2 regions of the Micromonospora sp. NBRC 110038 genome follow, and region 1 is predicted to be linked to the other one. Evidence: riboswitches for the same ligand, from Rfam matches in the RefSeq annotation. Region 1 holds a riboswitch; the other holds the start of a gene.
What was found. A riboswitch is a leader RNA that binds a small molecule or an ion and turns the genes downstream of it on or off. The one in region 1 is predicted to bind S-adenosylhomocysteine.
Positions count from the first base shown of each region.

Region 2: another riboswitch for S-adenosylhomocysteine. It lies ahead of metH (methionine synthase); the one in region 1 lies ahead of LPU61_RS17890 (adenosine deaminase).

Region 1 covers NZ_BBOL01000004.1:512,073-519,876, reverse strand. Annotated here, with positions in the region: gene LPU61_RS17920 (SDR family oxidoreductase) at 1-665, shown strand, start outside; gene LPU61_RS17915 (GNAT family N-acetyltransferase) at 726-1,301, shown strand; gene LPU61_RS17910 (GlxA family transcriptional regulator) at 1,318-2,277, opposite strand; gene LPU61_RS17905 (cupin domain-containing protein) at 2,331-2,666, shown strand; gene LPU61_RS17900 (DUF1992 domain-containing protein) at 2,743-3,228, shown strand; gene LPU61_RS17895 (erythromycin esterase family protein) at 3,238-4,404, opposite strand; gene LPU61_RS17890 (adenosine deaminase) at 4,537-5,607, opposite strand; S-adenosyl-L-homocysteine riboswitch at 5,658-5,732, opposite strand; gene LPU61_RS17885 (NUDIX domain-containing protein) at 5,866-6,369, shown strand; gene LPU61_RS17880 (maleylpyruvate isomerase N-terminal domain-containing protein) at 6,523-7,098, opposite strand; gene LPU61_RS17875 (hypothetical protein) at 7,433-7,804, shown strand, end outside.
Region 2 covers NZ_BBOL01000004.1:70,233-78,036, forward strand. Annotated here, with positions in the region: gene mmsA (multiple monosaccharide ABC transporter ATP-binding protein) at 1-361, opposite strand, end outside; gene chvE (multiple monosaccharide ABC transporter substrate-binding protein) at 458-1,600, opposite strand; gene LPU61_RS15975 (serine hydrolase) at 1,832-2,860, shown strand; gene metH (methionine synthase) at 2,907-6,551, opposite strand; S-adenosyl-L-homocysteine riboswitch at 6,526-6,603, opposite strand; gene LPU61_RS15985 (hypothetical protein) at 6,702-6,893, shown strand; gene LPU61_RS15990 (dihydrofolate reductase family protein) at 6,859-7,413, opposite strand.

The DNA of each region.
Region 1 (7,804 bases):
ACCCGGCCGCCACCGCCACCGCCGTGACCGCCGCCGTCGACCGGCTCGGCGGCCTCGACCTGCTGGTCAACAACGCCGGAGTCGGCGGCCCCGCCCCCGCCGAGCTGCCCCCCGACGACACCGTGCGCCAGCAGATCGAGGTGAACCTGCTCGCCGCGTGGCGCACCACCGCCGCCGCCCTGCCCGCCCTCGTCGCCGACCACGGCCGGGTGATCTTCGTGGCCAGCCGGATGGCGGTGCTGCCGCTGCCCCTGGCCGCCGCGTACGGAGTCAGCAAACGCGCCCTCGTCGCGTACGCCGACGCGTTGCGACTGGAGGTCGGCACCCACGTCGGCGTCACCGTCGTCTACCCCAGCATGGTCGCCTCACCCATCCACGACAGCACCGCCCGCGCCGGGCTGTCCCTGAACGGGGTGTCCCGACCCGAACCCGTCGAGGGCGTCGTCGCGGCGATCCTGCGCGCCGCCGCCGCCCGCCGCGCCCCACGCGACGTGGCCACCACCACCCGGGGCCGCCTCGAACTGGCCGTCGCCCGGCACGCGCCCGCCCTGGCCGACCGCCTCGTACGGCGTGCCGTCGCCGGGCGGATCGCCGCCGGTGACCTCGACGCCGCGCCCCTGGCCGCCGGCCTCGTGCGCCGCCACCGCCACCCCGGGACCCCCTGAACGCGGGCCCCGCGCCGCTGCGGGGCGGCACCGACGGCGGCGATGGGCAACACTACGGGGATGTCGGTGCTCCTGCGGGCCCCCGCGACCCCCCACCATCCCGAGCTGGAGCTGCGCCCCTGGCACGACGGCGACATCCCCGAGCTGATCGAGGTCTACCGCGACCCGGTGCTGCGCCACTGGACCCGGCATCCGGTCGACGACGCCCGCGACGCCCACCGGTGGATGGTCCGCAGCCGGCAGGGCTGGGCCGCCGGCCGCCGCTTCGCCTTCGCCGTACGCGAGCCCCGCCGCGACGGCGGCGACCGCCTCGTCGCCACGGTCGTGCTCAAGGACGTCCTGCCCAGCCGCCCGCACGCCGAGATCGGCTACTGGACGGCCGCCTGGGCCCGCGGGCGCGGCGTCGCACCGCGCGCCGTGCAGGCGGTCACCGACTGGGCGTTCACCCGGTTCGCCGCGACCGGCCTGACCCGCCTGGACCTGCTGCACCAGGTCGACAACACCGCCTCCTGCCGGGTCGCCGAGAAGGCCGGCTACCCGTTCCAGGAGACACTTCCCGCCCGGGCGCCGTTCCCCCGCGACGGGCACCGCCACGCCCGCCACGCCGCCCCGCACCCCGGCGGCGACCTAGGGTGAGCCGCAGCGGGCGGCGTCAGGTCGCGCAGCCCCGCAACGCCCGCCGGTAGGCACCCGGAGTCGTGCCCACCCGAACGCGGAAGCGACGGCGCAGATTCGCCGCCGAGGTGAGGCCGACGCGGACCGCGACGGCCTCCACCGGCAGATCCGTCTCCTCCAGCAGGGTGCGTGCCCGCGCCACCCGGCGAGACAGCAGCCACGCGCCCGGGCTCGTGCCGAGCTGCTCGGCGAACCGTCGGGCCAGCGTCCGGGGCGAGACGTGCAGATGCGCCGCCAGGTCACCCACCGACAACGCCGTTCCCAGGCGCGCCTCGGCCCACTCCAGGAGCCCGTCCAGGCTGTCCGTGGCCGGCGCGGCCAGCACGGGCTGTGTCTGGCCGCCGTCACGGTGCGGTGGCATCACCATGTACCGCGCGACGAGCGCCGCGTGCCCGACACCGTGATCCTTCCCGACGAGGTGCAGGCACAGGTCGATGCCGGCGCCGGCGCCGGCGCTCGTGGCCACGTCCCCGTGATCGACGTAGAGCACGTCCGCCTCCACGCGCACCCGGGGGAACTCCTGCCGCAGCTGCTCGGCGCGCGCCCAGTGCGTCGTGGCCGAGCGGCCGTCCAGCAGGCCGGTGCGGGCCAGCGCGAACACGCCGCCGCAGATCGTGACGAGTCGCGCCCCCCGGGCGTGGGCCCGCAGCAGCGCACCGCGCACCCGCGCCGACAGCGGCGCCTCCACCGGCGCCCAGCCCGGGATCACCACGGTGTCCGCGGAATCGAGAGCCGAGAGGTCCCGCGACACCGACAGCGCGTACCCGGCTGACGTGGGCACCTGCCCGGGCCGCTCCGTGCACACCCCGAACTCGTAGTGGCGGGGCGTGCCAGGGGGCACCGTGCCGAAGACCTCAGCGGCGCAGCCCAGCTCGAACGTCGACTGCACCGGTCGTACCAGGGCGACCACGCGGTGCATGGCGAGAAAGTACCCCACGGTGTCCTCGTCGCCGCTGTCGTGCGGGGCGCGCCGGCGGCACCGTGGAGGGCATGCATCCAGAGATCCTGACCCAGGAGGGCTACACCGCCGTACGCGTCGAGGCGGCCCCTGTCCGCGAACTCTTCCCCGGCATCCGGCTGCGTCCGCTGTGGCGGGGACCACACGGCGCGCAGGCCGCCGTGCTCGAGATGGACCCCGGCTCGTCGTGGCCGCGCCGTGACGTCCACACGCCCGGCCCCGAAGAGGTGTACGTGCTCGACGGCACGTTCCACGACGGCGCGCGCGACTACCCGGCGGGGACGTTCCTGCACGCCCCGGCCGGATCGTGGCACGTGCCCGCGACCGTCACCGGCTGCAGACTGTTCCTCTTCTACCCGGCGGGCTAGGGACCGGGTGGTGGGGTCACCACGCCCGGTCGCCGACACGACCGGGCGGGTACCGTGGATCCGGGGAGGTGCCGGGGTGAGCGACAGGTGGGAGGCCGCGGCCGAGGCGCAGATCCGCACCGCCCAGGAACGCGGCGAGTTCGACAACCTGCCCGGGGCGGGCAAACCACTGCCGGGCCGGGGCACGCCCTACGACGAGTCGTGGTGGATCAAGAGTTTCCTGGAGCGCGAGAAGCTGCCCAGCGACCTGCTGCTGCCGACGCCGCTGCTGCTGCGCCGCAGGATCGAACGAGTGCCCGACGAGGTGCGGGACCTGCCCACCGAGGCGGCCGTGCGGGCGTACGTCGCCGATCTCAACCGGGAGGTCGTCGCCTGGCTGCGCAACCCGACCGGCCCGCAGGTCGTCGTGCGTCCCGCCAACGCCGACGAGGTGGTGGCCGGGTGGCGTGCCGCCCGGGAACGGGCCCGCGCGGAGGCGGTGGCGGCGGCGCGGCCGGCACCGCCGCAGCACGGTCCCCGCCGCCGGTGGCAGTGGCCGTGGCGGGGACCGCGGCGGCCCTGACGCCTACAGCTAGCCGGGGGCACCCAGATCGACGGCCTCTCTGACGAAGACGATGCCGTCGATCGTGTCGAGCTGGGTCGGGTCCAGCGGGAAGTAGGCGAAGTCCCGGGAGACCCGCGGGGCGGCTGCGGCGGCCGCCCGGGCCAGGCGGCGGCCGTCGACCACGCAAGCGTGCCACGGGAGGGTGGCCAGGATGCCCTCGGTGGTGTCCGCAGCCGGGGCGTCGCCACCGATCGCGCCGAGGGCCGAGGCGAGGAAGGCGTACCGGTCGCCGAGGCGGGCCGCGGTGATGGCTCCCGCGCTCCACATCCGCACGTCCTGGTCGCCCAGCGACATGCGGCTGGGGTGGCGCTGCAGGTGCAGGTTGTGGGCGAAGACCAGCGCCGGGCCGTGCGCGGCGACGGCACGCAGGTTCGCGGCCATCATCGCGTCCCGCAGCCCCGACAGCCGGGAGATCCGGTCCGCGGTGCCGTCGGCCATCGCGTGGTGGTAGCGGAGCAGGCCGACGGCGGTACGCCCGTACAGTTCCGCCCGCTCCCGGTCGCGCGCACTCAGCTGCGGCAACTGCGTGTCGAGCAGCGCCAGCAGGTCGTCGGCGATCACCCGCAGCCGCTGGGCGTCGGCGGACCGGCCGATCGACTGGGACGGGTCCATGACGGTGGCCTCGTTCGACCACCGCCCGTCGGGGCCGAGCAGCGCATCGAGGGTCTCCCGGGTGCAGGGCAGCGGGCCGTCGAGGAGGCCGTGCAGGGCGGTGAGCGCCTGACGCGGGCTGGCCGCCCAGTATTCCAGGGGGCCGTCGATCCCGAAGAACCGCAGCTTCTCATCGTGGGCCTCGTTGTAGGTGCGCATCCAGCGCACGAGGTCCCGGTTGGCCGCCGACGCGCCGAAGCCGTGGCTGAAGCCGCGCGCCATGACGTCGTCGAGGTCACCGGCACCGGTCGCGATGTGGTCGTCCACCACCAGGCCCATCAGGCAGTCGCTCTCGATGGCGAACGACCGGTAGCCCTCGTGTTCGACGAGGTGCCGGAAGACCTCGTTGCGCAACGCGCCCAACTCCCCCACGAAGTGCCGGGCTTCGCCCAGGCCGAGCAGCGCAGGCCGGGCGGGAAGGGAACGCAGGAAGGCCGAGATGGCGGCCCCGTCGAGTTTCCGTGCGATGTTCCGGACAGTCATTCCCTCAACGGTATCGTTGAACGAACGGTGTGAACTTTTCCCGGCATCGTCGGCTCCTCGTCGGGGCCAACCCTCAATCAGCGGGACGCGGGCAGGGGCGACCCGGCCGACCGCTGCCGGCACCGGCAGCGGTCACCGGTGATCTCCCGCGGTCGGACTGGTCGTCGCCGTCGCCCGGCCAGCGAACGCCTGGAGGTAGTCGTCGATCTCGGCCAGCACGGCGGTCTTGCCCGCAGCGTCGAGGAACGAGTACCGCACGGCCTGGCGGGCCAGCTCCGCGACGCCGTGCTCGTCGAGGTCGAGCAGGTCTGCGGCCACCTGGTATTCCCTGTTCAGGGTGGTGGAGAACATGGGCGGGTCGTCGGAGTTGACGGTGACCGGCACGCCGGCGGCCACCAACTGCGGCAGCGGATGCTCGGCCAGCGACGGCACCGAGCGGGTGCAGGCGTTGGAGGTCGGGCACACCTCCAGGGCGATGTCGTGCTCGCGCAGGTGCGCCATCAACTCGGGGTCGCGGGCGGCGGCGATGCCGTGGCCGATGCGTTCCGCGCCGAGATGGCGTACCGCGTCCCACACGGTCTGCGGGCCGGTCGACTCACCGGCGTGCGGGACGCTGCGCAGCCCGGCTGCCCGCGCGGCGGCGAAGTGCCCGGCGTAGCGGGCGCGGGGGATTCCGGACTCCGGCCCGCCCAGCCCGAAACTGACGAGCCCGTCCGGGCGCTGCTTGAGCGCCACCTCCAGGGTGACGTCGGCGCCGGTCATCGTGGGCTCGCCCGGGATGTCGAAGCACCAGCGCAGCTGGATGCCGTGGTCACGGGCGGCCCGCAGCCGGGCGTCCTCCACCGCCTCGCAGTACGCCTCGGCCGGGACACCACGCACGATCGACGAGTACGGGGTCAGCGTCAGCTCGGCGTACCGCACCGACTGGGCGGCCAGGCCGGCGCCGATGTCGTAGGTGAGCGTGGCCAGGTCCTCGGCGTCGCGGATCAGGTCCACCACCGACAGGTACACCTCGACGAAGTGCGCGAAGTCGGTGAACGTGAAGTACTCGGCCAGCAGCGCCGGGTCGGCCGGCACCCCGGTGGTCCCGGCGTGCCGTTCGGCCAGCCGCGCCACGGTGTGCGGTGTCGCCGACCCGACGTGGTGGACGTGCAGTTCCACCTTGGGCAAGCCGGCGATGAAGTCAGTCAGGTCCGTTGCCATTGCACAACCCTCACCGTGCGAGTGATCCGCCGGAGGGACGGCAGCCTCCCAGCGGGAGGCGCCCTTGGACCAAGGAACAGGCCGAGCGTGGCGGATGGTCATCCGTCGCAGCGCCTCTCGACCCGCAACGGCACGCTAACAAGAGCGCTCGGTGACGACAACCCTCCGCGACGGGCCGGGGCTGACCGAGGTGCAGGCGGGCGGTTGATAACCTGCGGCAATGCCGATCATGCGCCTCGTCGCCGCTTCCGACACGGCATGACGCCGCACCTGCGTCCCTCCGTCCGCGCGATCGTCCTCGACGAGAACGACCGCATCCTGCTCTGCCGGTTCGTCTTTCCCCACCCGGTCGTGCCGGAGCAGTCGAAGGCCGTCTGGGCGGCCCCGGGCGGCGGCGTCGAACCCGGCGAGGACCGGCTGACGGCTCTGCGCCGTGAACTGCGGGAGGAGACCGGTCTGGCGATCGTCGCCGAACCGCCGCACGTCTGGCACCAGGAAGTCGTGGCCGCCGACGTCGCGCCGGGTTTCGACGGCGTCATCAACGACTACTTCCTCGTCCGCACGAACCATTTCCAGCCCCGCGGTGAGCTGACAGACGACCAACTCGCTGCGGAGAACCTGGCCGCGTTCCGGTGGTGGCAGCTCTCGGAGGTCGCCGCCCACCGGGGACCTGAGCTGTTCTCGCCCCGCGACCTCACCACACCCCTGACAGCGCTTCTCACCGCGGGAACGCCGGACCAGCCGGTCCAGCTCGGCCTCTAGTCCGGACCGTGTTCGCCGGTTCTGAGCAGGTGGTCCGCTGGCTCCGGGGCCGTCACGGTGGGCAGGTGCCGACCCTGGCGAATGCAGGAACCGGCGTCGGTTCCTGCGCGAGGATCGTGCTCGTCAGGCCCGATGCCTGATCGGCCGATGCGGTCAGGGCAGCGCGGCCTGCCACGTCCACGAGGTGCGGCGGGGCCGACCGTCGAACTCGGCCCGCCCCGTCATCCACAGCAGCACCTCGGCCGGCGGGCCGGGCGGAGCGTCCGGGAACAGCCGGGTCAGCACGGCGGCGGCGGGCGCGGCGGGCGGCTGCCAGTCGACGTGTAGGCCCCGGGTGATGTCGTGGGTGTGCAGCAGGGTCTCCGCCACGCCCATGGCGGCGAACCCGGCCGGGTCGCAGGGGCCGAAGTGCCAGGCCCGCACGCCCGGGTCGGCCGCGTCGACGGCGGTGGCGAGCAGGTCACCGCAGGCCGCGACGACGGTCAGCACCTGGGCGGGCGTCGCGGTGGGGGAGACGCGCAGGTCGAACGGCAGGTAGCCGTCGGCGGGCCGGCCGGCCAGCTGCCCCGCGTACGCGAGCAGGTCGTGCGCCACGTGCGCCGCGGTTGTCCAGCAGCTCCACTCCAGCGTCCCTGCCGGCACCGTCCAGTCGGCGTCGGTGTGTGGCCCGAGGACCCGGCCCATCTCGCCGATCGCGGCGCGCACGCCCGCCCCACCCGTGTCCGTCATGCCCCGACCGTGCCATCCGTCGTCCCCGCCGACAACTTCGCTTTATTAGCGCATTACCGGTAACACTAATCCGATAATTTGATGCGGCAAAAGGGGCGAATCACCTGCGCACCATAATGACAGTTATGTGCGCGTCGGCGTCATGCATCCCGCGGGCCGACGGATGCGGTGGTCAACGAGCCGCCGGGTGTGCCGGCGCTGCCGGATGAGCGCGAACTCGGCACTAGCGCCAATAGGTTTGCTGTGGAAACCTATTGGCATGACTACTGAGCCGGTTGCTGCCGGTGGCGATCCCCGCCGACTGCTGTCTGACATTCGCTCTCTGGCGCACCAGGTGCGCCTCGACCAACGGATGACCTGGGTCGCGCTGCTGGTGCTGGGCGCGGTGACGCTCGCCGGAATCCCGTTCGACTGGCTCGCCATGACGGTGCGCTGCCTCCCCGACACTAGCTGCGAGTTCGCGCGGCGGGGCGTGCTGTTCTACTGGCCCTCGGCGCTCCTGCTGGCCTACACGGCGATCGCCGTCTGCTATTCGCGGGCCGCCCGGTCCCGGGGCCTGGGTGCCCGGACGTTGCCGTACGCGATCGTCGGCGCCGCGACGACTGTCGTGTTCACCGCCGCGTGGGTAGCCGCAGCCCTGTACTTTCCGCATCACCCGCTGCCGTACCAGCCGCTGCCGTACTGGTGGTTGGTCCTGGACCGGTTG
Region 2 (7,804 bases), 440 kb from region 1:
CGCGGTTCCAGTCGATGAGGCCGCTGCGTCCGCGCCGCTCGTTGCCGAGGAAGATGTTCTCGGCGATCGACAGGTGCGGCACCAGGGCGAGTTCCTGGTGGATGATGACGATGCCGTGGGCCTCGCTGTCGCGGATGCCGCGGAAGTGCACGGGGTGGCCGTCGAAGACGATCTCGCCGTCGTAGCTGCCCGACGGGTACACCCCCGACAGCACCTTCATCAGGGTGGACTTGCCGGCGCCGTTCTCGCCGCAGATGGCGTGGATCTCGCCGCGCCGCACGGTGATCGAGACGTCCTGGAGCGCCGCCACCCCGGGGAACGTCTTGGTGATGGTGCGCATCTCGAGGATGGTGTCGCTCACGGGCATCCTCCCGCTGTTCGGGTTCGTCGGGGGCGTCGCCGGCCGGGCCGGCGTCCGTCGGGCCCGGGCGACCGCCCGGGCCCGACGGAGACCGGGTTACTTCTTGGCCTGCCCGGCGGCGACCTCCTCGGCCGTCCAGTAGCCGGAGTCGACGAGGACGGACTTGATGTCGTCCTTGAAGACGGTCTGGATCGGCAGCAGGTACGCCGGGACGACCTTGACCTTGTTGTTGTAGGTGGTGGTGTCGTTGGCCTGCGGCTGCTTCTCCTGCAGGAACGCCTCGGCGGCGATGGCGGCCTGCTCGGCCAGCAGCCGGGTGTCCTTGAAGACGGTGGAGCTCTGCACGCCGTCGTTGATGAGCTTGATCGAGGCGATCTCGGCGTCCTGACCGGTCACCACCGGCAGCTTCTTCTTGCCCGAGCCGTAGCCGGCGTTCTGCAGGGCGGTGATGATGCCCCGGGAGATCCCGTCGTACGGCGACAGCACGCCGTCCACCGTGGACCCGTCGTTGTAGCTCGACGTCAGCAGGTCCTCCATCCGCGTCTGGGCGACCCCCTGCTGCCACCGGAGGGTGGCGGCCTGCTCGATCTTCGTCTGGCCGGACTTCACCTTCAGCGTGCCGTTGTCGAAGAACGGCTTGAGGGTGTCCATCGCCCCGCCGAAGAAGTACTGCGTGTTGTTGTCGTCGAGCGAGCCGGCGAACAGCTCGATGGTGAACGGACCGGTCGCCGTGCCCTTGGAGCCGTCCTTGTTCTGCAGGCCGAGGCCGACGAGCAGCGCGGTGGCCTGGGCGACGCCGACCTTGTAGTTGTCGAAGCTGACGTAGAAGTCGACGTTGGGGCTGCCGAGGATGAGCCGGTCGTAGGAGATGACCGGGATCTTGGCCTGGGCGGCGGCCTGGAGCTGGCCGGTGAGCGCCGTGCCGTCGATCGCCGCGATGATCAGGACGTCCGCGCCCTGCGTGATCATCTGGTCGATCTGCTGCGACTGGGTGGGGATGTCGTCCCCGGCGTACTGCAGGTCGACCTTGTAGCCCTTGGCCTGCAGTTTCTCCTTCACCGAGTTGCCGTCGGCGATCCACCGCTCCGAGGTCTGCGTCGGCATCGAGACGCCGATGGTCAGGTCGGTGGGCTTCTTGTCGGCGGTGTCGCCGCCTCCGCCGGCCCCCTCGCCGCTGCACGCCGCGATGCTGAGCGCCAGCACGGCGCTGCCGAGTGCCATCAAGAATCTTCTGGACACAGGCTTCCCTCCCAGGACCTCGTGCCGAAAGTGCGGAGCGTGTCCACGCCCCGGTCAGTGTTAGCGCTCACATCAGCCTTGGTCAACATGTTTCGGGAAATGCCGGGGTCACGTTCTCGTAACAGCTCCGACCACTTCGGACCCGGGCCCGCCGGCAGGGTGCCGGCCTGCCGGGACGCCGGCCGATCGACACGTCTGAGACCATCGTGGCCGACCACTGGGGAGGTTCACATGACCAGCAACGTCACCCGTCGGGCCGCGATCGGGCTGGGCGCGGCCGCCGCCGCGCTCGCCGCCACCGGCCGACCCGCCGCCGCCGAGAGCCGGGCGCCGGCCGACCCGGCCACGGGGATCCGCACCCGCAGCAGAGCCGAGGTGATCCGGCAGACCTATCTGCAGCAGAAGGCCGCGGCCGGCGGCGTATGGCACTCGCACATCGCGATGGTCGACGGCTCCGGCGCGCTCGCCACGGTCGTGGCCGACGACGCCGACCGCGTCACGCACGGCTACAGCGTGCAGAAGCTCGCCGTCGCCGTCGCGGTGATGGACAAGATCGATCGCGGGCAGCTGCAGCTGGACCAGCGGCTCGACCTGACCGCCGACATCATCCTCGGCGGCAGCGGCATCTACTTCCTGCAGACCGTCTGGGGCGACCAGGTCACCGTCGCCAACTTCCTCACCGCGATGCTGCTCGTCTCCGACAACACGGCGGTGCGGATGTGCGGCCGGGTGGTGCCGGCGCTGGAGATCAACGACATCCTCGCCGCGAAGGGATTCACCCACACCCGGGTCGAGCCCGTCGCCAACCCGAACCGGTTCTACCTCGGCGTCACCACGCCCCGCGAGACCCACGACCTGCTGTGGCGGTTGGCCAACAAGACCATCGTGAGCCCCCGGTCCGCCGACTTCCTGCTCGGCATCCTGCGCTGGATCAACGGCTACCACGACGGCATCCGGCACACCATGTCCTCGGCCGAGCGCAGCCGGGTCGCCACCAAGTACGGCGCCGACTACGACGACCTGGGCGCGGCCCGGCACGAGGCCGGCATCATGTTCGACCCGGCGGGCGCGCCCACCCTGACGTACGCGCTGTTCGCCGACTCCCTCGGCGACCTGGACAACTACGGGTCGACCCACCCGGCGGTGCGGGCGCACGCGGTCCTCGGCCGGACCATGTTCGACGCGATCTGCACCACCACCAACCGCACCGCCCGCGCCCGGCACCACGTCCCGCCGTTCCGCCCGGTCAACGGCGGCTGACCCCGCGCCGGCCGGGCCCGCTCGACGGCGGGCCCGGCCGCGCCGGTCACGGCTCGTAGGCGAGGTTCGGGCGCAGCCAGCGTTCGACCTCGGCGAGGGCGACGCGACGCCGCGCCGCGTAGTCCTCGGCCTGGTCGCGGCCGATCCGCCCGACCGTGAAGTACCGCGAGTCGGGGTGGGCGAAGATGAGGCCGCTGACGGCGGCCGCAGGCGTCATCGCGTACGACTCCGTCAGGCCGATGCCCAGCGTCTCCGCGCCGAGCAGGTCGAACAGGTCCCGCTTCTCGCTGTGGTCCGGGCTGGCCGGGTAGCCCAGCGCGGGTCGGATGCCCCGGAACCGCTCGGCGTGCAGGTCCGCCAGCGCCGGGGCGGCGTCGGGCTCGAACCAGTCGCGGCGGGCCCGCAGGTGCAGGTGCTCGGCGAACGCCTCGGCGAGCCGGTCGGCCAGCGCCTTGACCATGATGGCGCGGTAGTCGTCGTGCTCGGCCTCGTAGCGGGCGGCCAGCTCCTCCGCGCCGTGCACCGCCACCGCGAAGCCGCCCAGGTGGTCGCCGGCCGGCGCGACGTAGTCGGCGAGGCACCGGTTGGCCCGGCCGGTGGGCTTGGCGGTCTGCTGCCGCAGCATCGGCAGGCGCACCCCGGCGTCGTCGAGGACGATGTCGTCGCCCTCGGCGTGCGCCGTCCAGAAGCCGTACGCGCCCCGGGCGCGCAGCGACCCGTCGGCGATGATCGCGTCCAGCAGGGTGTTGGCGTCGTCGTACAGCTCGCGGGCGACGGGCTGGTCGAGGATCGCCGGGAACTTGCCCTTCAGCTCCCAGGCCAGGAACAGGAACTGCCAGTCGATCATCTCGCGCAGCTCGGTGAGGGACGGCTCGACGACGCGTACGCCGGTGAACGCGGGCACCGGCAGGTCGGCGAAGTCGACCCGCTCGCGGTTGGCGCGGGCCTCGGCGAGGGTGAGCAGCGGCTGGGCGTGCCGGTTGGCGTGCTGCTCGCGTAGCCGCTCCTGCTCGGCCCGGTTGGCCGTGTCGAGGGTCTGCGCCCGGTCGGCGTCGAGCAGGTCGGAGACCACGCCGACGACCCGGGACGCGTCGAGCACGTGGACCGTCGGCCCCTCGTACGCGGGGGCGATGCGCACCGCCGTGTGCTGCCGGGACGTGGTCGCGCCGCCGATGAGCAGCGGGACCCGCAGCCCTCGGCGCTGCATCTCGCCCGCGACGGCGACCATCTCGTCCAGCGACGGCGTGATCAGCCCCGACAGGCCGATCGCGTCGGCGCCCTCGGCCACGGCGGTGTCCAGGATCCGCGCGGCCGGCACCATCACGCCCAGGTCGACGACCTCGTAGTTGTTGCAGCCGAGCACGACGCCGACGATGTTCTTTCCGATGTCGTGCACGTCGCCCTTGACGGTGGCGAGGACGACCTTGCCCTGGCCCTGCCCGGCGGCCCGCTCCTTGGTCATGTACGGCTCGAGGTAGGCCACCGACCGCTTCATCACCCGGGCGCTCTTGACCACCTGCGGCAGGAACATCTTGCCCGCGCCGAACAGGTCGCCGACGACCTTCATGCCGTCCATCAGCGGGCCCTCGATGACGTCGAGGGGCCGGTCGAACAGCAGCCGGGCCTCCTCGGTGTCGGCCTCGACGTGGTCGACGATGCCGTGCACCAGCGCGTGCGTGAGCCGCTCGGCGACGGGCGCGGCCCGCCAGGACAGGTCGACCTCCCGCTTGGTGCCCGACCCGGTCACCGTGGACGCGAAGGTGACCAGCCGGTCGGTGGCGTCGGGCCGGCGGTCGAAGATGACGTCCTCGACCAGTTCGAGCAGGTCCGCCGGGATGTTCTCGTAGACGCCGAGCTGGCCGGCGTTGACGATGCCCATGTCCAGCCCCGCCCGCACGGCGTGGAACAGGAACGCCGAGTGCATCGCCTCGCGCACCACGTCGTTGCCGCGGAACGCGAACGACAGGTTGGAGATGCCGCCGCTGGTGCGCGCGCCGGGGCAGCGGGCCTTGATCAGCGGCAGGGCGTCGATGAACGCCTTCGCGTAGCCGTTGTGCTCGGCGATGCCGGTGGCCACGGCCAACACGTTCGGGTCGAAGATGATGTCCTCGGGGGCGAAGCCGGCCTCGCCCACCAGCAGGTCGTACGCCCGCCCGCAGATCTGGACCTTGCGCTCGGTGGTGTCGGCCTGGCCCTGCTCGTCGAAGGCCATCACCACGACGCCCGCGCCGTAGTCGCGGATCGTCCGGGCCTGGGCGAGGAACGGCTCCTCGCCCTCCTTCAGGCTGATCGAGTTGACCACGCCCTTGCCCTGCACGCACTTCAGGCCCGCTTCGAGCACGCTCCACCGGGAGCTGTCGATCATGATGGGGATCCGGGCCACCTCGGGCTCGGTGGCGATCAGGTTGAGGAACGTGGTCATCGCCCGCTCGCTGTCGAGCAGGTCGGCGTCCATGTTGACGTCCAGCAGGTTCGCGCCGCCGCGCACCTGCTCGACGGCCACGTCGACCGCGCCCTGGTGGTCGTCGGCCTCGATGAGCCGGCGGAACCGCGCCGAGCCGGTCACGTTGGTGCGCTCGCCGATCATCACGAACCCGGTGTCCGGCCCGATGGTGAACGGCTCCAGGCCGCTGAACCGGGTCGCCGGGGTCTCCCGGGCGACCGGCCGTGGCGACATGCCCCGCACCGCCGCCGCGATCCCGGCGATGTGCGGCGGGGTCGTCCCGCAGCAGCCGCCGACGATGTTGACCAGGCCGTCACCGGCGAAGCCGCCGAGCAGCGCGCCGATCTCCTCCGGCGTCTGGTCGTAGCCGCCGAACGCGTTGGGCAGCCCGGCGTTGGGGTGCGCGGCGACATAGGTGCCGGCCAGCCGGGACAGCTCCGCCACGTGCGGGCGCATCTCCGCCGCGCCGAGCGCGCAGTTGACGCCGACGACCAGCGGCTCGGCGTGCGCGACGGAGCGCCAGAACGCCTCCACCGTCTGCCCCGACAGCGTGCGGCCGCTCAGGTCCACCACCGTGACGGAGATCCACAGCGGCAGGTGGGGGGCCGCCTCGCGGGCCGCCGCGATCGCCGCCTTCGCGTTGAGCGTGTCGAAGATCGTCTCCACCAGCAGCAGGTCGACCCCGCCCTCGGCCAGCGCCGCCATCTGCTCCGCGTACGCGGCCTTGACGTCGTCGAACGTGACCGCCCGGTACGCCGGATCCTCCACCCGCGGCGACAGCGACAGGGTGACGTTGAGCGGGCCGACGGAGCCGGCGACGAACCGCCCGCCCGCCTCGTCCGCGGCCTGCCGGGCGAGCTGCGCGCCGCGCACGTTCATTTCGCGTGCCAGCGCCTCCAGGCCATAGTCGGCCTGCCCGATGCTCGTGGCGGTGAACGTGTTGGTGGTGGTGATGTCGGCCCCGGCCGCGAGGTATTGCCGGTGCACGTCCAGGATCAGGTCGGGGCGGGTCAGGTTGAGCAGGTCGGGGTCGCCGGTGACGTCGCGGGGATGGTCGTCGCCGATCAGGTCGCCCCGGTAGTCGGCGGGGGAGAGCTTCGCGCCCTGCAGCATCGTGCCCCAGGCGCCGTCGAGCACCACGATGCGCTCGGCCAGCAGCCGCCGCAGCGCCGCAACCGCACCTGAACCATCGACGGACGAAACCACACCGACCACCCCCGAAGTCTCGGAGGCGCCCTTGGTCCACATGCTCCCAGGTCGAGCGTGGCGGGCCGGGCCCGTCGCAGCGCCTCTCGGCCTGGTAACGGGAGACTACCGGATACCGGCCCAGAACCGTCGAATCGTTCCCACCCAGTGCGACGGCTCGGTCGCCACTAGGCTCGACCCGGAGGTGTGGAGATGAAACTCGGGCTGCACTACTGGACGTTCTCGACCCCGGCCGACCCGGCGGCGATCGCGCCGACCCTGGCCGAGACCGACCGGGTGGCCGGGCACCTTTTCGCCGAGGGTGGGCGGCTGGGCCCGGGCGAGGCCCGGGCCCAGGCCGGGGCGGCCGTCACCCGACCGGCTGCGGCCGGTACGAGGCGATGACCACGCCGCTCTTCATGACCCTGGTGTCGATCAGCTCGAACGACGCCGTGAAGTCGGCCAGGGGCGTCGTCATGCTGGCGCCGCCGGTGAGGACGGGGTGGATCCAGAACCGCACCTCGTCCACCAGCCCCGCCGCGACCAGCTGCGCGGTGACCGAGCCGAAGCCGTACTGGATGATGTCCCTGCCCTCCTGGGCCTTGAGCTTGCGGACCTCCGCCACCAGGTCGCCCCGGAGCACCCGGGTGTTGTTCCAGGTGGGGTCGGTCAGCGTGGTCGAGGCGACATACTTGCGGACGTTGTTGAAGTAGGCGGCGCCGGTGGTCGGGTCGCTCTCGTCCTGGGCCGGCCAGGCGACGGACATGCCGTCGTACGTGACGCGGCCCATCAGCACCGCGTCGGCGGCGTCGGTCTGCGCCCCGGCGAAGGCGCTGGCCTCGTCGTCGAAGTACGGCATGGTCCACATGGGATTCTCGATCACGCCGTCGAGGGTGACGTAGGTCGAGTTGATCAGCTTGCGCATCGGGGCTCCCGTGTCGGTGGCGCTCGTGGTGACACCCCACACCCTGCCGGATCGCGCTTACGGTTCGCTTCAGGTCCCCTGCGCGCGGCCGAGGGCGCTGCGGCGGGGTTCCCGCGAACACGGGCCACGTTGCCGTCGGACTGCCGCACGGCGCTGACGGCGGCCCCGAATTGTCCGGGCCGGGACGTGCGAACGCCGCCTGTGGCCAGTTGCCCAACGGTTTCCCACCTTTCCGGGAAACCGCCGGACAGTCGCCGGACGCTCACGCTGGGAGTCGGGTTGCGGGAGTGGTACCCGTTGCCTTCGAATCCTCGGGAGGTGCTTGTGAGACGACTCACACATGGGAGAAGCGGGCGACTCGCTCACGTCCTGGCACGTGCTGTTCTCGCCG